DNA from 3 places in the Parabacteroides sp. AM58-2XD genome. Region 3 is predicted to be linked to each of the others. Evidence: riboswitches for the same ligand, from Rfam matches in the RefSeq annotation. Region 3 holds a riboswitch; each other region holds the start of a gene.
What was found. A riboswitch is a leader RNA that binds a small molecule or an ion and turns the genes downstream of it on or off. The one in region 3 is predicted to bind cobalamin.
Positions count from the first base shown of each region.

Region 1: linked by a shared signal. The riboswitch ahead of DXA15_RS20820 (ABC transporter substrate-binding protein) and the one ahead of DXA15_RS09360 (TonB-dependent receptor) in region 3 are both predicted to bind cobalamin.
Region 2: linked by a shared signal. The riboswitch ahead of DXA15_RS03955 (sigma-70 family RNA polymerase sigma factor) and the one ahead of DXA15_RS09360 (TonB-dependent receptor) in region 3 are both predicted to bind cobalamin.

Region 1 covers NZ_QSDP01000112.1:1,807-9,199, forward strand. The annotation lists gene DXA15_RS20810 (ABC transporter ATP-binding protein) at 1-422, opposite strand, end outside; gene DXA15_RS20815 (iron ABC transporter permease) at 425-1,462, opposite strand; gene DXA15_RS20820 (ABC transporter substrate-binding protein) at 1,469-2,629, opposite strand; cobalamin riboswitch at 2,678-2,882, opposite strand; partial or broken gene DXA15_RS20825 (precorrin-2 C(20)-methyltransferase) at 2,949-3,646, shown strand; gene DXA15_RS20830 (hypothetical protein) at 3,724-4,176, opposite strand; partial or broken gene DXA15_RS20835 (formate--tetrahydrofolate ligase) at 4,570-6,236, shown strand; gene DXA15_RS20840 (alpha/beta hydrolase family protein) at 6,336-7,145, opposite strand; partial or broken gene DXA15_RS20845 (thiamine pyrophosphate-dependent enzyme) at 7,195-7,393, opposite strand, start outside.
Region 2 covers NZ_QSDP01000010.1:39,394-46,786, forward strand. The annotation lists gene DXA15_RS03935 (MFS transporter) at 1-426, shown strand, start outside; gene DXA15_RS03940 (ATPase) at 446-1,288, shown strand; gene DXA15_RS03945 (acetylxylan esterase) at 1,351-2,631, shown strand; gene murQ (N-acetylmuramic acid 6-phosphate etherase) at 2,702-3,523, shown strand; cobalamin riboswitch at 3,564-3,762, shown strand; gene DXA15_RS03955 (sigma-70 family RNA polymerase sigma factor) at 4,024-4,485, shown strand; gene DXA15_RS27790 (hypothetical protein) at 4,491-4,613, shown strand; gene DXA15_RS03960 (FecR family protein) at 4,688-5,698, shown strand; partial or broken gene DXA15_RS03965 (SusC/RagA family TonB-linked outer membrane protein) at 5,759-7,393, shown strand, end outside.
Region 3 covers NZ_QSDP01000030.1:5,455-12,847, reverse strand. The annotation lists gene DXA15_RS09370 (anaerobic ribonucleoside triphosphate reductase) at 1-647, shown strand, start outside; gene nrdG (anaerobic ribonucleoside-triphosphate reductase activating protein) at 657-1,157, shown strand; cobalamin riboswitch at 1,804-2,007, shown strand; gene DXA15_RS09360 (TonB-dependent receptor) at 2,082-4,310, shown strand; gene DXA15_RS09355 (HmuY family protein) at 4,347-4,997, shown strand; gene DXA15_RS27575 (cobaltochelatase subunit CobN) at 5,091-7,393, shown strand, end outside.

The sequences.
Region 1 (7,393 bases), on a different contig from region 3:
CGCGAGGCGAGGTTCTCGATCCGGACCATGGCGATCGCCTCTTCCACGATCCGCCTGTCTTCTTTACCCAAGCGACCCCAAAAACCAGTGTACGGACTGCGTCCCATGCCGATCAGTTCACGGACAGACATGTTGCGGATGTCACACTTATCTGTCAGCACCACTCCCACTATAGTGCTAAGCTCCTTATCACTATAGTCCTGTATATCGCGGGACAGTAGTGCTATTTCGCCCGACAGGCGAGGCTGGAAAGCGGATAATGTACGTAATAAAGTAGACTTTCCGACACCGTTGGCTCCCAGCAAGCAGGTTAATTCGCCACTATAGATCGTTGTCGTTATATGACTTGCTACCAGCTTTGTATCACTTTTAGAATGATAACCGATAGACAGGTCTTTTATCTGTATCGTTGCCTCTTTCATACTCATTCGTTCAATTCGTTCTTACGTTTGCGGAACAGGACGGAAGCTACTACCGGAGCTCCCACCAGGGCCGTTACCGAGTTGACCGGCAAGGCTCCTTCAAAGCCAGGCATACGAGCGATCAGGTTGCAGGCAAGCGCCAAGGCGGCACCGGCAAAAAGGACAGCCGGCATCAGTACGCGATGGTCAGAAGTCTGAAAGATGGCGCGGCAAAGATGCGGCACTGCCAGTCCCAGGAAGATGATCGGCCCGCAATAAGCTGTGACGATAGCCGTCAGCACACCCGCCGAAGTAATGACGAGCAGGCGCGCCCGTTTTATATTCAACCCCAGGTTACGCGCATATCCGTCACCCAACAACATCAGGTTCAGCGTCTTTATCAGCAGGAAGGAAAGAGGGATCAGCACCGCCATAATGATCACAAATAACATCATCTGGTTGCCCGATACACGGGAAAAACTTCCCAACCCCCAGATCACATAAGCACGGATATCCTCTTCCACACTAAAAAACTTCAATACCCCGATCACGGCATTCGCTACATAACCGATCATCACACCGATAATCAGCAACGTTACATTTCCTTTTACTTTCTGCGAGACATATACGATCAGAGCCATCACAGACAAAGAACCGATCACGGCTGCAACCGACAGGGCTATCTCCCCCATGAACCCCAGCTTGCTGAGCGCCACACCTCCCAGGCTGCCACTCAACAGGACGACAAAGGCAACACCCATGCTCGCCCCCGAACTGATACCCAATACGGAAGGTCCGGCAAGCGGATTACGGAACACGGTCTGCATCTGAAGCCCGCTGATCGACAATCCGGCACCGGCAACCAAAGCCGTCAGTGCCTGCGGGAAACGCGACTTCCAGATAATGTTCTGCCAGGTAACAGGCTCTTCGCCGCTACTGAAAATGATATGCCAGACCGACTGCAACGGGATGGAAACAGATCCCAGCACCAGATTCAGAAACAACAGGACAACGATGGTAACAACGATCAGAAGCATCAGGAAAGTATTCGAGTATTTCATCGTCGCTTATTTAAGTAAATCATAATAGACCGGTGTATGGTCCGGTAATAAGTCCGGATGGAAAATATGCAACAGGTCAGCCAGCAAGACCTCCGGCTCGGTAGGCATACTTTCGTAAAAAGGCTTCTCCCGCATGTTACAATAGATGACGCCTTTCTCCCTGAACGCACGGAAATCGGCATAACGCGGGTCTTGCTCCTTCAGGGCCTCATAACTGTATGTATCGGGATAACTGTTCACGATACGCCAGTAATCGGCATCGTCAGCCTGGTTGTATATCGTTTCAAAATCGAGCGTGACACCACCGGAACGGTCGTCGTCCTTCAGGAAATAATCGGCACCGGCATCCTTGAAGAGTTGCGCTAGGAAGCTCTTCCCGCCTACCGCATACCAGTTTCCTCCGTGTATCTCGCCGCTGAAGACGATCGGACGTTTCTTCACCTGTCCTTCGGCTGTCAGCGCTTTCAGTTCATTGTAACGTTTTTCTATGGCGGAGAACTTATCGTTCGCCTCTTTCTCCATACCGAGCAGCAATCCGACGAACTTGATCCATTCCGCCTGTCCCAGCGGAGTCGTTTCCTTATATCCCAAGTGCGGTACCAAAGGGATACCGACATCTTTCATTGTCTCATATCCGCCCCGTTTGAAAGGAGAAATAAGAATCAAGTCAGGATTGATGCTCATGATCACTTCGTTATCAAAATTACCCTCGATACCGATCTTGGCTGTCTTTCCTTCTTTCAGCTGCTTATTGACAGTCTGGTTGAAAAGATGACGGGTACTGGTGATGCCGACCACTTTATCTTCCGCCCCTAGCTTGATGAAATTGGATAGCTGCAATGAAGTCATGCAAATGGCACTACGCACAGGGATCTCGATAACCGTATAATCCGCAGGGATACCTTCCGGCTTCGTTCCGCGCTCTACCAAGGCATATTGGAAACGGGTGCTTTCTTCATTCTGGGGATCTTGTATATCCATCAGGATATAACCGTCGGCATAGGACAGTTGAAAACCTTTGGCATATTGCGGCGTAATATGCGCCTCACGATCAGCAGATGCTGTCTGCTGTGCCGAAACACTCTCCTTCTCCTCCCGATTTTCCTTCGATACACACGACGTTGCCAGTAATGCAACCAGGCAACAACCTGCTAAATACTTGTTCATATTCATATTTGTTTTTATCCGACACAAACTGTCCAAACCCACGAGGACAACTGTTATGCTAAAAATGGCAGGTCTTCTGACTTACTTCCATCCCGAAAGCCTTCCCGATCACCTACGGATCAGTGGCAAAAGGTATTATCGGAATGTTACGAAGTTTCACAGCAGCGTGGACTGTCCGGGATTTCCACCCGGTTCCCTTTTAATCTGTCTCCATGAACAGGAGTTTTACAGAACCTATTTCGATCGCAAAAGTAATAAGAAGTTTGCAACTTTGCACTATTTTCAGCACATTTGCACCCCAAATAAAAACAAGAATAAAATGACTTACCCGATCAGTTTCGTATCATTAGGTCCCGGCGAACCGGAACTTATCACAGTGAAAGTCTCCGACAACTTCAGAAAGCAGATATTATCTACTGCCCAGCCACCCGTAACAGGCAGGGTGAAATCCTCTCGCGTGCCGCCGATATCGTACGTGCACTGGAAATAAACGAAACTGCCATCCGCTGCTTCATGCTCCCCATGAGCAAAGACCGCACGGAAGCCTGGAAAGCCTACGACGCCCTCTACAACGAAGCCGCCGCAAACTATGCGGAAGGCAGACAGATCGTTATCGTAGCCGAAGGCGATGCCGGCTTCTATTCTTCCATCCAGTATATATATGACAAGTTTATAGAGACGGGAATCGACGTTCAGCGTATTGCCGGAATCCCCGCCTTCATCGCTGCCGGAGCACTGGCCGGCTTGCACATTGTCAAACAGGAAGAACAGATCGTCGTTATTCCCGGCACTCCTTCCGCGGAAGAATTATCTGAAAAGATAAATGCCGGATACGTGATCGTCATTATGAAACTGTCGCAATGCGTGGAAGCCGTACATGCATGTATCCGCAAGCATCCGCAGACACAATTCCATTATTTTGAAAATGTAGGAACGGATAAGGAATACTACACCTCCGACCGGCAAATCATCGCAGAGAAATCTTTCCCTTATTTCTCACTGATGATCATACAATAAAAAAAGGGTGTAGCAGAAGAAACTTTTGCTACACCCTCAACTTAAAAATTACTATCCCGATTATTGTATCGCAAAAACTATACGGATTCTATGATACCGTTCAGACGGTTCATATGGTAGCGAAGCGACTGGACAGATTCCCAGTTCTGATGCCCCGACTTGCACAACTCACGTGCACTCACTAATACTCCTGAAATGTGACTGCTGATCTCTTCAATCTTTTTATTCGTTTCATTATAAAGAGTTTCAGTCTCTTCCGGTGAATAGATGGAAGCAGATTGTGCCAACGATTCAAGTAACTTCATCTGATAGACTCCGGCCCTGGGGATCAAGTTGCTGATGGCATAATGATGAAGATCCTGGATTTCCTTCTGCTTGGTGGTATCCCAACCGACATTATTCATACTCTCCGAAGAACCCATCTTCGAAAACATTCGAATACCCAAACAATCTGCAATTGTTTTAACCCATGATCCTGTCTCTGTTTCTCTTGAAACGACGCCTGCCAAACTAAATCTCATTGTTGCCATAATCAAATCTCCTTAATTACATAAACCGAAGTTTTTAAAATTGCCATTTACTTTCTTTTTATCACTCTAGACTTGCCATTAGTTTCATTTTATCATTTTGATATCGCAAAATTAGACAAATTATCATACACCACAACCCTTTATCTATATTTTAAAGTTCTTTAATACAAGAACTGTCGAAATACACTGTTTTTGCCAACCGAAGATTACAAATAAGTTGAAAAATGCGCACTTCACTTAACAAAGAATCATTACCAGCCTCCTTTTTGTGACTTTTGTCAATATAACGCCAATTTTACGCAGTTATCAGGCATTACAACCTTTCATTCTATCATTTTGTTATTTAATTAAAAATAATATACTTTTGTTGCCTCTTTAAACTTACATAAGCACATGAAATCGGATATAGAAATTGCAAGAGAAGTCTCCCTTCGCAAAATAAAGGAAGTTGCCACAGGTTTGGGTATTCCGCGCGAAGAAGTACAAAACTATGGTCGGTATATCGCCAAAGTGCCCCTTCACCTGATCGATGAAGAGAAAATCAAAAAACATAACCTGATCCTGGTAACGGCCATCACGCCTACCAAAGCAGGTATCGGTAAAACAACCGTATCTATCGGTCTGGCCCTGGGCCTGAACAAGATAGGTAAAAAAGCAGTCGCCGCCCTGCGTGAACCCTCGCTGGGTCCGTGTTTCGGAATGAAGGGCGGAGCAGCCGGAGGCGGATACGCACAGGTACTGCCGATGGAAAACATCAACTTGCATTTCACCGGCGATTTCCACGCGGTTACATCTGCCCACAACATGATCACAGCGTTGCTGGATAATTATATCTATCAGACACGCAACACCTGCGAAGGGCTGAAAGAGATCAAATGGAAACGCGTGCTCGACGTAAACGACCGTAGCCTGCGCAATATCGTATCCGGCCTGGGAGGTTCGGCAAACGGTGTTCCGACAGAGACAGGATTCGACATCACGCCGGCTTCCGAAATGATGGCTATCCTTTGTCTGGCGACCGATCTGGAAGACTTGAAACGCCGCATCGGTAATATCCTGCTGGGATATACAAACGACGATCAGCCGTTCACAGTCAATGACCTGGGGGTTGCTGGAGCGATCACCGTACTGCTGAAAGACGCCCTTCTGCCTAACCTGGTGCAGACAACAGAAAATACCCCTGCTTTCGTGCATGGCGGCCCGTTCGCCAACATCGCCCACGGCTGTAACTCGATCATCGCGACAAAGATGGCGCTTACCTACGGCGATTACGTGATTACGGAGGCTGGTTTCGGTGCCGACCTGGGTGCTGAGAAGTTCTTCGACATCAAATGCCGCAAAGCCGGCCTGAAACCGAAACTGACGGTTATCGTTGCTACCGCACAGAGCTTGAAGCTGCACGGCGGCGTTCCCGAATCACAGATCAAGGAACAGAACATCGAGGTCTGCGCAACGGCTTTGCCAACCTCGACAAGCATGTGGCCAATATGAAACGTTTCGGTCAGGAAGTGATCGTTACCTTCAACCGGTATGCTACCGATACAGACGAAGAAATCGCCCTGGTTGCCGAACATTGCAAAGAGCTGGGTGTAGGCTTCGCCATGAACAGCGTATTCGCCGAAGGCGGTGAAGGTGGCGTGGAACTGGCCAAACTGGTAGTAGATACGATCGAAAACAAGCCGTCGGGCGAGTTGAAGCTGATCTACGAAGATACAGACAATGTACGCGACAAGATCAAAAAGGTATCCGAAGAAATCTACGGTGCCACCTCAGTCACTTATACGACATTGGCGGACAAAAAGATCAAACAGATCGAAAGCCTGGGTATCTCCCACTACCCAATCTGTATCGCCAAGACACAATATTCATTCTCTTCCGATCCGAAGGCTTACGGCGTTGCCAAAAACTTCGAACTGAAAGTGCGCGATATCATCATCAACAACGGTGCCGAAATGATCGTTGTCATCATGGGTGAGATCATGCGTATGCCGGGACTTCCGAAAGACCCGCAGGCAAAACGGATCGACATCGTGAACGGACTGATCGAAGGGTTGAGTTAATTGAAAATTAAGAGCTATTTGTTTATAGTGACAGGAGTAACTAATTCCATCACTATAAACAAATATTCATATCTGATCAATCATGATTCAACTTGTCGATCATTTATTTCTGTTGAAAAATTTATTGAAGAATACTATCTGATAGTCAATGGAATTGCGCCAATAGTCGCCATTATGCGCACCCGGGCGGACAATGAAGTCGTGGTCGATCTTGTATTTCAGCAGCTTTTCATGAAAATTGTTATTTACTTCAAAGAAGAAATCACTGTAACCACAATCAAAGATTAAAGCTAAATCACCGTTCTTCAAACGATCAATCTGGTTGATGACCGTATGTTTCTCCCATACTTCTTGATTTTCACTTTCTTTGCCCAGCCATTCACTCATATTCCAGTTATTGGGGAAAGGACGAATATCAACACCACCGCTTGTGCTCCCGGCTGCACCGAAGATATCCTTATGACGGAATGAGAGCCACATGGCGCCGTGGCCTCCCATACTTAATCCGGTGATGGCGCGTGCCGTGCGGTCTTTTATTGTCGGGTAGTTGGCGTCGATATAATTGACCAGCTCCTTAGCGACAAAAGTTTCATAGCGGTAAGATGGATTGACCGGACTGTCCCAATACCAGCTGTTCTTGCCATCCGGACAAACAAATATGATTCCATACTGGTCAGCGATCTCGGGTAAGTTTGGTTTCAGACCGATCCAGGTTTTGGCATTTCCTCCATGCCCGTGCAGTAAATAAATGACCGGAGCCGTTGTCTTTCCGTTTTCTGGCAAGACGACAACGGTCTGAATCTCTTTATTCATCGCATCACTGCGTACATGAATCGTATCGACAACCGCCGCCTGAACAGACAAGGCGAAAAAAGCAACTAGAGACAAAAAAAATATCTTTGCTTTCATAATCTTGTATAGAATTTATTAGTTGAAAGCAAAGATATTTATTTTTTGGTTAGAAGACTTCTTTCCAGTGCTTCAGATTTGTATCGATCGTATCCATTACTTCTTTTGAGCGGCCTTCCATCAGCAGTTTATACATGGTCTGCGCAAATCCGAGCATTTGGGTGAACTCGATCTTCGGAGGCATCGCCAAGGCATTCGGATCGGTCATGATATTGACCAGGACGGGACCGTCGGAGGCAAAGGCTTTT
Region 2 (7,393 bases), on a different contig from region 3:
ATCATCGGAGGTATTGTTGCGGCACAAGGCGGACTGAAGAAATGGCTTTGGCCGATGGCGCTGGCTATTACTTTGCCGGATCTGGTTTTTATTTACCTGAGCAGTGCCTTGCCGGAGAATCTGCTTATTATAAATGTATGTGTCTTTATGGAACAGTTTGGGTATGGATTCGGCTTTACGGCCTATATGCTGTTCCTTATTTATTTCTCAGAGGGTGAACATAAGACGGCTCATTATGCTATCTGTACGGCATTTATGGCTTTAGGTATGATGCTGCCGGGGATGATTGCCGGCTGGTTGCAGGAGCAGTTGGGATATGAGCACTTTTTCTGGTGGGTGATGGGATGCTGCCTGATCACTTTGGCAGTGACGGCTTTCCTGAAGATTGATCCTGCATTTGGCAGAAAAGACAGACGTATTGATTGATTTTATAATAAAGTGAAATATGATATTGATAGCTGATAGTGGGTCCACGAAGACTGATTGGTGTGTGGTGGAGAATGGTGAATCTATCCTCCGTTTCAAAACACGGGGCACGAATCCTTTTTTTCAGACAGAAGAGGAAATCGGGAAGGAGATAGAAGCCGGCCTGTTACCTTCTCTAAAAGGTTTCAAACCTTCAGCTATTTATTTTTATGGAGCAGGATGTGCTTTTCCGGAGAAGAATGATATGATCAGGCGGGCCGTCAACCAGTATCTGCCTGTTCCGGTAGAGGTAGGGAGCGACTTGCTTGCGGCTGCCCGTGCCCTGTGCGGAGATCAGCCGGGGATTGCCTGCATTATGGGGACCGGTTCCAACTCCTGTTATTATGATGGCAGGGAGATTGTAAAGAATGTCTCTCCTCTGGGATTTATCCTGGGCGATGAGGGGAGTGGTGCGGTATTGGGGAAATTATTGATTGGTGATGTCCTGAAAGACCAGTTGCCTCCGGCCCTGAAAGATCAGTTCCTGACACAATATGAGTTGACCCCGGCCCTGATTATGGACAAGGTTTACCGGCAGCCTTTCCCTAATCGTTTTCTGGCAGGATTTTCTCCTTTTATACGGGAGCATCTGGATGAACCGGCTATCTGGGAGTTGGTTACCCGTAGTTTTCTGGCTTTTTTTACCCGGAATGTGAAACAGTACGATTATTTTGAACAGCCTGTCCACCTGGTAGGTTCGGTAGCCTGGTATTATCAGGATGTATTGAAGGAGATGGCGTTTGATTTGGGAATCCGTCTGGGGATGGTCGCTCGAAGTCCGATGGAAGGACTGATTGCATATCATGGCCAATCAACGCTTTGATATCTGATAGATCGTATTTATCTTTGTTGTGTTTGTAATCTTATATTTAATAAATTCTCAAGATGAAAAAAGTGTTATTCTCATTCTGCTTCCTTCTGGTATTGCTGGTAGGAAGTTCGTTAGGGCTGGAGGCTCAGCCGGCCCAGAAATTGGTCAATGTGGTGGTATCTCCGGATCGGACAGACTGGAAATACAAACAAAAAGAGGAAGTTACTTTTACTGTTCAAGTCTTTAGAAATGAAAATCTCCTGAAAGACGTGGTAGTTGATTATGAAGTGGGGCCGGAGTATTTCCCCGTAAAGAAAGAAGCGGATGTGCTTTTGAAAAATGGTAAAACAACATTAAAAGGCTCCATGAATGAACCTGGTTTTTTGCGTTGTAAGGTCATAGCAAAAGTAGATGGTCGTAATTATGAGGGAATGGCTACGGTTGCCGTAGATGAAGAAAGAATCCGGCCGACAACCGCTGATCCGAAAGATTTCGACAGTTTCTGGAAGCAGGCGATTGAAGATGCCCGTAAAACCTCTCTGGACCCTAAAATGGTATTGATGCCGGAAAGATGTACGTCTACGCAAAACGTTTATCATGTCAGTTTTCAGAATGAGCGTCCAGGGTCCCGTATGTATGGTATTCTGGTTGTCCCAAAAAAGGAAGGGGTATATCCGGCTATCCTCCAGGTTCCGGGTGCCGGTATCCGTCCGTATAACGGCATGAATTTAGGGGATGATGTTATCACATTAGAGATCGGTATTCATGGAATTCCGGTAAATATGCCCCAGGAAGTATATAATAACCTGGCATCCGGTGCTTTGAACGGATATCCCGGGATCAATAAGAATGATCGTGACGCCCATTATTACAAACGGGTGTATCTCGGTTGTGTGAGAGCGGTGGATTTTATTTTCTCTTTGCCTGAATTTGACGGTTCGACTGTCGGTGTAACCGGTGGTAGCCAGGGAGGAGCGCTTTCTATCGTTACGGCAGGATTGGATCCGCGTATTAAGTTTCTGGCGGCATTCTATCCGGCCTTATGTGATTATGCCGGTTATTTACATCAGCGTGCCGGTGGCTGGCCTCATTATTACCGGAATGCAAAACCTGGTCCGAATGAGGTGGAGACATTAGCTTATTTCGATGTGGTTAATTTTGCCCGTCGCGTAAATGCACCGGGGTGGTATAGCTGGGGATATAATGATGTGACTTGTCCTCCAACCTCCATGTATTCCGCTTATAATGTTATTCCGGGAGCAAAAGAACTGCATCTTTATCTGGAAACCGGTCACTGGACTTATCCGGAACAAAATATGGCACGGTTCCAATGGTTGAAAGAAATGTATAAGTAAGAAGAGGTTCGCAGACATAAATTTTGTTAGTTTTGTATCTGTTTAGCAACATACATAATACATATTTAATATGTCGTTTACTAAAATAACAGAGCAAGACTCATTATATAATAATCTGGAAAGCAAGTCGGTCCGGGAATTACTGGACGATATAAATACGGAAGACCGGAAGGTCGCGTCAGCAGTCCGGAAAACGATACCTAAAGTTGAAGAACTTGTATTACAGATCGTCCCCCGGATGAAACAAGGGGGACGTATCTTTTATCTGGGCGCCGGCACAAGCGGACGTTTGGGCGTGCTCGACGCTTCGGAGATACCTCCTACTTTCGGAATGCCGCCAACCCTGGTGATCGGACTGATCGCGGGTGGAGACAAAGCGCTTCGTAATCCGGTAGAAAATGCGGAAGATGATCTGAACCGCGGTTGGGAGGAATTGCAGGAGCACCATATTACAACAAAAGATACAGTAATCGGCATTGCCGCTTCCGGGACGACTCCCTATGTAATAGGAGCTTTGCGCAAGGCACGTGAGCAAGGAATCCTGACAGCTTCCATTTCCAGTAATCCGGATTCTCCGATGGCAGCGGAGGCAGATGTAGCCATTGAAATGATCGTAGGCCCGGAGTTTGTTACCGGCAGTTCGCGTATGAAATCCGGAACAGGGCAAAAGATGATCCTGAACATGATCTCTACTTCGGTAATGATCCAACTGGGACGTGTAAAAGGCAACCGGATGGTAAATATGCAACTTACCAACCAGAAACTGATCGACCGTGGGACACGGATGGTCGCTGAGGAACTGGGCTTGAATTATGGTCAGTCGCAACGGTTACTTCTGATGTACGGCTCGGTAAAAGACGCAATAGACGAATATCGTAAACATAATAAATAAAATTTATAGGATCTGCTACCATAAGATGTAAAAATATCTCTATATTTGCGACATGCATTGTTCCGAGCCTGTATCCGCGGGTAAGGATTAAAAGGGAACCGGGTGTGAATCCCGGACAGTCCCGCTGCTGTAAGCTTCATAACGGATTGGGCAACACTAGTGCCACTGTTCTTCTTTGAATGGGAAGGCGCTCAAACCGGAAGTAAGTCAGAAGACCTGCAAGGCATATTCTTTCGACGGCTTCGAGGAAAGGCCGGATGAGAAAAACAAGACATCTGATGTCTTTCTATTCTTGTTCCATTCCCTGTTTGCCGTCTTTTAAGATCTGTTTTTAATTATTTTGCCATAATAATTAGGAAAAGAGGCATGGATCGCTTGACGGGATGAGCTCCGTCGGTGGTTCATGCTTTTATTTTTGTGATGAATAAAAGGTTAAAGATTGTGCGAGTATTGAAATAAAATATTTAAGTTTGTTGGCGGGTTTATTTAAATCTAAATTAATGGATGTAAAAAGAGAGACCATACTACGTATTAATAAGGGAGATACAAATGCTTTTAAGTTATTGTATGCGACCTATTATACCTATTTGTGCGCGATTGCAGTAAAGTATGTATATAAGCCGGAAATAGCAGAAGAGATTGTAAATGATGTTTTTTTGAATGTATGGAATAATCGGTCGTCATTAGTTTATCCCGTCAAAGCTTATTTGATACGTGCCGTTCAAAACCAGTGTTTGAGTTTTTACAGGAAAAAGCGCTTAGAAGAGGTGCCGGTCTCTGATATAAACGGCTATGTGATTGATGTTCATGAGCAATTGATCTGTTTAGAATCTTCACCTTTGGCTTGTTTGGAAAATAAAGAGTTAACCGATCTGATAAGTAGGGCTATCGACCAGTTGCCTGCGAAGTGTCGCGAAATTTTTATTCAACACCTTTATTATAATAAACCTATGAAGAAATAGCCCGGATGAAAAATATTTCTTCCAGTACGGTCCGGGTACAAATTAAGCAAGGATTATCTAAGTTGAAAGTATTATTGGGGAATTTATATCCTGTTGTCTGCTTATTATTGGATATTTTTCAAAAATAATTCATTTTAGTATAAACGGATTATTGAAAAATGGCGTATCTATTTATGTAGATATGAATTTATTTGAAAATATTATGGATACAGAATATATACGTAAACTGATAATCGGCCACTTTTTGGGCAATTTGTCAGACACTGAAAAAAAAGAACTTTTCCAGTGGTTGCAGGTTGATAAAAAGAATCAGCAGTTGTTTTCGGAAATGTCGGACTGGTGGGCCATCTCCCATGTTCCTTATTTTTCTTCCCGGGTGGAGCTTGGTTTCCAGAAACATTTTGGTGAGTTGATGGCTAAAGAGGCGGGGGTTTCTTCAAAAAGAATATTCTTTATTCGTCCTTGGTTACAAATCGTTGCAACAGTAATGATCATGCTGGCTATAGGCGGTTTATCTTATTATGCAGGTGTATTGACGGATGAACAGGATTCGGAGATTATTCGTTTTCAGACCTCTGTACCATTGGGATCACGTTCGAAAGTAACTTTGGCCGATGGGTCGGTGGTTTGGCTGAATGCTGGTTCTTCTCTTTCCTATAATAAAGATTTTTCAGAAAAGTCTCGTGATGTTTACCTGACAGGGGAGGCATATTTTGAAGTAACCCCGGACTCTTTGAAACCATTTATAGTGAACTCTGACAATCTGAGTGTAAAAGTATTGGGAACGACTTTTGATGTCAGGGCCTATCAGGATGAGGAGTTGGTGAATGTTGTGTTGCGAACCGGAAAAGTTGACGTGGCGTTGAATAACGAACCGGATACAAAAATAATACGCTTACAACCTAATGAGAAGTTGAGTTATAATAAAATAGATAATGAGCTGAAGAAAACAACAGTAAATGCGGATGATGTTTGTGACTGGGTAAATGGGAAAATGAAATTTACAAAGATTCCCTTTGGCATATTAGCGAGAGATTTAGAGAGAAAATATAACATAAAGATTGTAATAGAGAGCAACTCTTTGCAGGAAGAGGCTTTTACGGGGAGTTTTACTTCCGAGCATACGATATATGATATTTTGAATGAAATTGATGTTGAAAAACAATATCGATGGGAACAAACCGGAAATATGTTTGTAATCCGGGATAAATAATTGATCCGAGAAAGGACATTACGATTAGACTGAATAATAATCTTATTAAATCTGAAATTCATGAAATTAACCAATTTGAAGAGAAATGGAAGGTGTTTGATGACCTTGTGTATGTTCGCAAGCTTGCCGATGACCACAGAGGCGGTTTTTGCTGCGGACTTAAAATCTTGTTACTTATCTGTTCAGAACCAGAGTACCACTTTGCAGGAGCTGTTCGATTTGATTGAAGAGAAGTTTGATTACTCTTTTTTAATTCGTGACAAAAACCTGAATTTGAATGAACGGGTAGTTGTCGACTGGGAAAAAAACTCCGTAGAAACTCTTTTGAGAAAAGCGTTGCAAAATCAGCATGCTGATTTTGTTATAAATGATAAGCGAATTATCATTTATAAGTCAAATTCTAAACAGAAAAATTACGGAGTATCTGATCAGCAGCAAGTGAGGCGTATTACTGTTAGGGTGACAGATGCTTTGGGACCGGTAGTAGGAGCCAGTGTTGTCGAAAAAGGTACGACCAATGGCGGCATTACCGATATGGATGGGAAAATGACGTTGGAGTTTCAAGGAACGGAAAAGATAATAGAGATATCTTATATCGGATATGCAAAGCAGACCATAAAAGTAACATCTTCTGTTGTCGATGTTCAGCTGAAAGAAGATACGCAGACGTTGGATGAAGTTGTGGTCGTAGGTTTCGGTGTTCAGAAAAAAGAGAATCTGACAGGTGCTATTTCTCAGGTGAAAATGGAAGAGGCATTGGGTGACCGCCCATTGGCAAACACGACACAAGCTTTGCAGGGAGCTGTTCCCGGTTTGTTTGTTTCGGGAAATCATGAACCTGGTGGAACGAATAAAAAAATACAGATTCGCGATGCCTTTTCTTTAGGCTCAGGCGAGGTGATTCGTCCTCTGGTTTTGATCGACAATGTCGAAGGGGATCTGAATATGATCAATCCGAATGATATCGATGCTATTTCTGTTTTGAAAGATGCAGCATCAACAGCTATTTACGGTGCGCGTGCCGCTGGCGGAGTAATTATTATTACCACCAAGCAACCGAAAAAGGGTGAACGGTTTCATTTGAACTATAATAACAATATAGGTTTTGAAACAGCGATGAATTTACCCGAACAAGCCATGCTTGACGAGTATTTTAAAATGTATCTGGAAGCAGGGTTTAGCGATTCTTATTGGGCGGGCAAACAAAATGTAGCTAAATGGAAACAATATTTGCAGGACTATAAAGCCAATCCGGGCGCTTTTAATATCGTAAATGACGGCTTGTATAAAGGGGATGACGGAAATGTATATTATTTGAATGAACAAGATCCGTATAAAGCTTTTATGGAAACCAGTTTTATTATGAATCATAACTTGTCGGCATCGGGCGGAACGGATAAGGTTCGTTATCGTTTTTCCGGAGGATATACTTCCCAGGATGGCCCGTTGGTGACTTCTGCCGATAAGTATGAGCGTCTTAATGTCGGGGCTTATATGTCTGCGGATGTGACGAGTTGGTTTACGCAGGTTGTAGATATTAAGTATGCTAAAGGAACGAAATCAATGCCTTCCGGCGATAATTTGTATACGACCCGTTTGATATCTTATTCCCCTAATGGAACATCCGGTGATATTTATGGTGTGGCAGATAAGGAAAATTTACCTTATAACACTCCGTTAAACAGTATATTATAT
Region 3 (7,393 bases):
CACTAGGAATCGGATTCATCGGACTGGCAGAATGCCTGGTTGCCCTGACCGGCAAACATCACGGCGAAGATGCAGCCTCACAGGAACTGGGATTACGGATCGTGACTTATATGCGCGACCGTGTAAACCAGTTCTCGGAACGTTATCAGCATAATTACAGTGTACTGGCAACTCCGGCAGAAGGACTTTCCGGTAAGTTTACCGCTAGAGACCGCAAAAAATTCGGACCGTTACCCGGTATTACCGACCGAGATTATTACACGAATTCCAACCATGTCCCGGTATATTACAAATGTAGCGCCCGCCATAAAGCAGAAGTAGAAGCCCCTTACCACGCACTGACAGGCGGCGGCCATATCTTTTATGTGGAAATAGACGGCGACGCCACCCACAACCCGGAAGTGATCATGAAGGTGGTCGACATGATGGATAAATACAATATCGGCTACGGCTCGGTAAACCATAACCGCAACCGCTGTCTGGATTGTGGCTACGAAAACGCAGCCAACCATCTGGACGAATGCCCCAAATGCGGCAGCAAACATCTGGACAAACTACAACGCATCACCGGCTATCTGGTAGGTACAACCGATCGCTGGAACAATGCCAAGTTAGCGGAGTTGAATGACAGAATTATTCATAATTAGAAAAATACGATGTTATCGATTATTGATATTATAGAAGATACGACTGTAGACGGTCCGGGATTCCGGACCGCTATCTACGCTGCCGGCTGCCCAAACCAGTGTCCGGGTTGCCATAACCCTGAATCGTGGGATATCAATAAGGGCCGACCTGTTCCTACTGAAGAGATACTGGAAAAGGTCCTCGCAGACGATTTTGCAGATGTAACTTTCAGCGGGGGCGACCCGATGTTTCAGCCGGAAGAATTCACCAAGCTGGCACGAGCCATCAAAGAAAAAAGCCAGAAAAACATCTGGTGTTACACCGGATATACATTTGAGAAACTGCTGGAAAACCCGAAACAGGCCGCACTGCTTCAATATGTAGACGTTCTGGTAGACGGCAAATTCAAACAAGCCCTCCATGACGAAAGCCTCCTGTTCCGAGGCAGCAGTAACCAGCGATTGATCGATGTCAAAAAATCACTGAAAGAAAATAAAGTCGTTTTCTATAATTATAACCCGTTTATATAAAAAGCAAAACGACAAAAGAATAAGACATATACAAACATTATGACAGATAACAACCTTAAATGAGAACAGACTTATTTTTCATTTAGTCATTCCAGAAAGGCTCACTACACATTTATTAACACATAGACTATCCAATAGCTACTTTTTATCTCGTTTTAAACGAAGTTCGAATTTGTTTAAAACAAAATTTAATTCGTTTAAAACGAGATAAAATTTTGTTTTAGTAGAAATTGCGCCTTTTTTAGACTAAAAATTTGTTAATTAAGACATCCGCAATACAACTATCAGTACTATTAAAAGAGAAAATTACATGTTTTTAGGCAGTTTTCATTTCCAGAACAACCAAAAATCAGCATCTGCAGCGAATAGCAATATATCAACATAACAACAGAAAACATAACAGATCAGCTATAGTTCATAAACAATATGCAACATTCTGCTAAAGTTATCACAATAATCAAGACACAACGAGCAAAAGAAACCTCACGAGAGGCTCATAAAAACAAACCAACATTCCCGCCACCCGTACAAACCATCCACCCCACACATAAATATCATTTTGATAATCAATTAATTTCCCTGTGACTTTTCTGACAGAAAGATTTTTTAATGAATAAATATTATTTGTATTCAAAAATACTTTACTACTTTTGCAGCGGATTAAGGTGAATCACAATGCATTCTGCAAGTGATGAGAGGGAATCCGGTGAAAGTCCGGAACAATGCCCGTTGCTGTAATCCCGTTCCGGTGACTGCCGGAAATGCTTGCAACTCCATGCCACTGACGAAAGTCGGGAAGCTTTGCAAAGCCGGGAAAGTCAGAAAACCTGCCTGATCAATTGTATTCGTGCTTTCGGGATAAAAAGCAGGGATTAACAAGGCGGAATTTCAAAACAAATTCTTCCAACTTATTTGCTTACTTATATGAGACTGAAAGGTATTGCTATGTCTTTACTTTCGGTGTGTGTGCTGACACCTGCAACAACATTTGCAGAAACACTGGCTACTGATACACCGGATAAAGAACAGGTACAAACCGGCATTTGTGTGTTGACCGGCAAAATCATTGACTCCGAAACAGGAGAAGGTATACCTATGGCTACAATCAATGTTCCCGGAACATTGATTGGCACCGCCTGTGACGCAGACGGTCGTTTCCGGCTGGAACTAATCGAAGGCAAAAGTTATAATTTATTGGTCCGTTCCACCGGATACATGGAACAACGCATCAAAATCGATGCCAACGGAGCCGCCAAACAGATGAATATCCAAATGAATGCAGGGATATTCGACCTAAACGAGGTGGTCGTTACCGGGACGCGCACAGAAAAACTCATCAAAAACTCTCCCGTACTGACCAAACTGATCCCGGCCTCACAACTACAACGCAATGATTTTGAAAACATCATGGACGCGTTGGAGTTTACAATTCCCGGATTACAGTTCAATAGTGACCCGCGCGGCGACAATATTCGCATCCAGGGACTTGAGAACAAATATATACTCATACTGGTAGATGGCGAGCGCCTGTCCAATACACCCGGTGGTCCGATTGATTTCGAGCGGCTGAGTACATCCAATATCAAACAGATAGAAGTTGTAAAAGGCGCAGCCTCAGCATTGTATGGTTCCAGTGCAATCGGTATGATCATTAATATCATCACGAAAACACCCGAACGTCCAGCAGAAGGATGGGCCAAAGTACGCTATTCACGCTACAATGAGCTTCTGATGGATGCAGCCTTTGGTACCAAATACAAGAATTTTACATCGCAGACATTATTCAACCGGAACTCGACAGACGGGTATGACCTGACTCCCGATTCACCGGGAAACTATACCCAGAACCCGTCGGCCAATATGACAATATCCGAAAAACTGGGATGGGAATATAATCACACGAAGATAAACGCATCGGCCGATTTCTTCCTTAATGAAGAAAAAAATCCGAAATTAAGCGATGAAGTAACCCATTACAAGAGTTTTAACAAAACATTCCGTGCCGGTATAGAGCAGCAATTGGGAGAAAAAAATCTGTTGAAAGGGGTTTACTATGGAGACTTTTACATCCGTCGTACAGTTTTTGAAAAGCTGGATTCAATTGGTAAAAATGCCACATCCAATGTACAGACTCTGCGTCTGACGGATATTTATACCCCACTCGATAATCTGCAGGGAATAGGCGGCATTGAGTTCAATTGGAATAAAGATTATAATGTCAAACAATACGGTGAAAATCTGAAAACCCGCAAGGTAAACGATATCAACGGATTTGTACAACTGGACTGGAAAGTTATCCCGGAACTCGATATTATCGGTGGTTTCCGTTATACGCATCATTCTGTTTTCGGAGATGCCTATACACCGAAAGTCAACGTCATGTACTCACCCGGAAATCTCCGTTTACGTGCCGGTTACAGCAAAGGATTCAAGGCTCCGGATGCAACTGAATTATTTTCTGATTTTCAGATGGGATCGGTATCCCACAATATAGGAAACCCGGATTTAAAAGCCGAACATTCCAATTATTATTCTTTTTCTGCCGAATACACATTCAATAAATTGAATATAAGCGGAGAAATTTATCAAAATGATATTAAAGACAAGATACAGTCGTATAACGTTATTGTCGATCTGCCCGGTGGAGGCCAGGAAGCACAACTGCGATACAGAAATGTAGATAACGCCCGTATCCGGGGTGCCGAAATCTCCCTCACTTATAAACCGTTCCAATGGGTAAATCTGCAAGGGACTTATGACTTTACAGATGCTCAGGATAAAGCGACCGGATTGCAATTGACAGGAAACACTAAACATGCACTCAACTGTAATGCCATGTTTATGTTCGATTTGTTCAAACGGGAAACGACGGTTTCTGTTGCCGGAAGATGGACTTCAAAGAAAATCAATTTCCGCGAAAAGACTATAACAGATCCCGAAACCGGAGAAACCACCCAGCAAATGGTTGACAGTCCGCAGGATGCCTACAGTTTGTGGAAACTGACCGTACAATACAGTATCTGGAAACACAAATATATGAACTTGCTGTTAACGGCTGGCGTACAAAATATTTTCAATTACACCGATCCTGTCAACTTTACAACTTACGATTCGGGACGTCGTGTTTTCGGCTCCGTTATTTTCAAATTCTAATATGCGATTATGAACATTATAAATTTTAATCATTTTATGAAAACGAGTAATTTTAAATTTTCAGTATCCGGTCTAAAACAGATCATGGTACTTGTTACATTGTGTTTGCTTTCTTCCGGATTCATTGCTTGTAGTGACGATGAGAAAGAGGAACCGGAAGTTCCGGCAGAGGCTAAATCTTTCACGGTTCATGCAACCAGTACCAATCCTGATGATTGGTGTTATTTTTCTTTTGAAAAAGGAGACAGTGTAGTAATAGACAAAGCAAATGCTGCTAAAGACCAAACCTGGGATATCGCATTCCAACGTTTTTATGTACGCACCAACAGCGGTACTTCCGGCAACGGACAAGGAGGAGCATTGGACACAAAACAAACAACATTCGATGCTGTAACTACAGTTCCGACAAGCGGTTTCATTGCTGACTCAAAAGAAAAAATGATGTTGATTATGAGCAAATTTGAGGAACACTCACTCAACACGGCTTTTCAGGCACCCGGGTATGAAGAATATTATTCATGGACCTGGTATAATTACATGATAAACACTTGGTTTCCAAATAATAATGTATTTATTATTAGAACAGCAGATGGAAAACATTATGCCAAATTAATATTTAAACAATACAAAGACGATAAAGGTGTTTCAGGTCACCCCACTTTTGAATACATATATCCGTTTAAATAGTAATTAGTTAATCAACGCAAAGGAAGGGAGATACATCAGACACACATCACACTCTTTCCACTCTCCCTTCCCTTTGCCAATTTTTATATAAGTATGTCTGTTATTCAATTCCTCTGTCAACACAAATCCGCAGGATGGAAAGCCGGGCTGGCACTTTTGCTGGTACTCGGCTTATATGCTTTTTATAGCCTGTTGTTATCACCCACCAAGATTGCGTTGGTGAACTTCCCCTCCTATCAAGTATCCAACATCGCGATGGCCAACGACAGCCGCTTGATAAAAGTGAAAGAAGTCAAGGCCGAAGATGCGTCATCGCTCAAAAGCTACGATGCCATCCTCCTTTTCGGACCGGGGTTGCGCCTGACGGAAGAACAGACAGAAAATATCGAGATCGCCGGAAAGAAAGGAACTGCCGTATACACCTTTGTCTTCTCCTCCGGCTCCATCAACAACCACCATGTAGACAGTTTACAAGAACAGCAACTAGATATTTATTATAACAACCGAAGCCGCAAGAACTACCGGAACATGCTATATTATATCCGCAGCACGTTCGACAGCCGAAAACTTTTCCAGACAAAAGCCGGGGAACCGTTATTGATTCCTTCCGACATTTTTTTCCACCTGGAAGAGGGTGTGTTCTTCCGGACAGCCGACGAACTGACCAACCACCTTCGCGAAAAGAAACTATATAAAGAGAATGCCCCGCGTATCGCCTTCGTTTCAGGTATGACCTCACCGCTGGAAGGCAACCGGAGTTATATCGACAGTCTGATCACCCGACTGACGGATGCAGGTTTCAATGTCTATCCGATTGCCTCTGCTGCCCGACGCCAGGAACTGATGGAAAGTGTACATCCGGATGCCGTCGTTTACCTGCCGATGGGACGGCTGGGCGGTGACAAGACTGTAGAGTGGCTGACAGAAAACAATATCCCGCTCTTCTGTCCGCTTTCCATCATGCTGAGTCGCGACGAATGGCTGAGCGATGACAAGAACAAAGGCGTAACCGGCGGTTATCTGACTGCACGCATCGTTCTTCCCGAAATAGACGGAGGCATCGATCCGCTCGTTATCTCTACACAGAACCAGCATCCAAACGGCTATTTTATGTTTGATGCGGAGAGTGAACGCCTGGATAACTTTACACAAAATGTAAAAAACTACCTGCAACTGCGCAATAAACCCAATAAAGAGAAACGCCTGGCAATCTGTTATTTCAAAGCAGCCGGACAAGCATCACTCGTAGCCGCCGGGCTGGAAGTAGCTCCCTCTCTTTACGAATTGCTGAAACGGCTGAAACAGGAAGGTTACCAGGTAGACGGACTGCCCGACACCTTCGACAGTTTCAACCAATTGCTAAAGAAACAGGGAGCCGTATTGGGAGCTTATGCCAAAGGGGCACAGGACGATTTCATGAAAAACGGGAATCCGTTATGGGTTAGTAAAAGTACATATGAACAGTGGGCTAGCCAGACGCTCGTCCCCGAAAAATATAAGGAGGTTGTCGACAAATATGGCGAAGCGCCGGGCGATTACCTGAGTACAACACGGGACGGAGAACCTTCGCTGGCTATCGCACGCCTGCAATTCGGAAATGTCGTATTATTTCCTCAACCACATGCTGCCGAAGGGGATGACGAGTTCCAAATCGTACATGGAGCAAGCGTAGCACCGCCACATGCTTATCTGGCTCCTTATCTTTGGGTGCAAAATGAATTTAAAGCAGATGCCCTGATCCATTTCGGGACACACGGTAGTTTGGAGTTCACCCCAGGCAAACAGGCAGGATTATCCAATAGGGACTGGCCGGATTGCCTGATAGGCAGCCTGCCTCATTTCTACTATTACAGTATTGCCAATGTAGGTGAAGCGATCATCGCCAAACGGCGTACGCATGCCGTCATGCTATCGCATCTTACGCCTCCGTTCATGGGAAGTCGTACACGGGGACGTTTCTCCGGCTTGTTCAGCGACATCGATGCCTGGTATCAGGCACCGGAGAGCAAACAGCAGGAGATTGGTCTGAAAATAAAAGCCTCCGTATTAAAACTGGGATTACAAAGGGACTTACAACTCGACAGCATCGCCAATAAGCCCTACACGGCAGAAGAGATAGAACGTATCGAAAACTTCGCCGAAGAAATTGCCAATGAGAAGATGACCGGGCGACTTTATACACTCGGACAGACTTACACCCCGGAAGATATCGAATCGACCGTGATAGCCATGTCGGCTGACCCGTTGGCATACAGCCTGGCACGCTTGGATGCTCTGAACGGAAAGATCACCCGCAAACAACTGGAAAACAACACCTATATTTCCCGTCGCTACCTCACCCCGGTCAAAAGTAAGCTGAAACAGCTGCTCGCTTCGCCGGTACAAAATCCGGAACG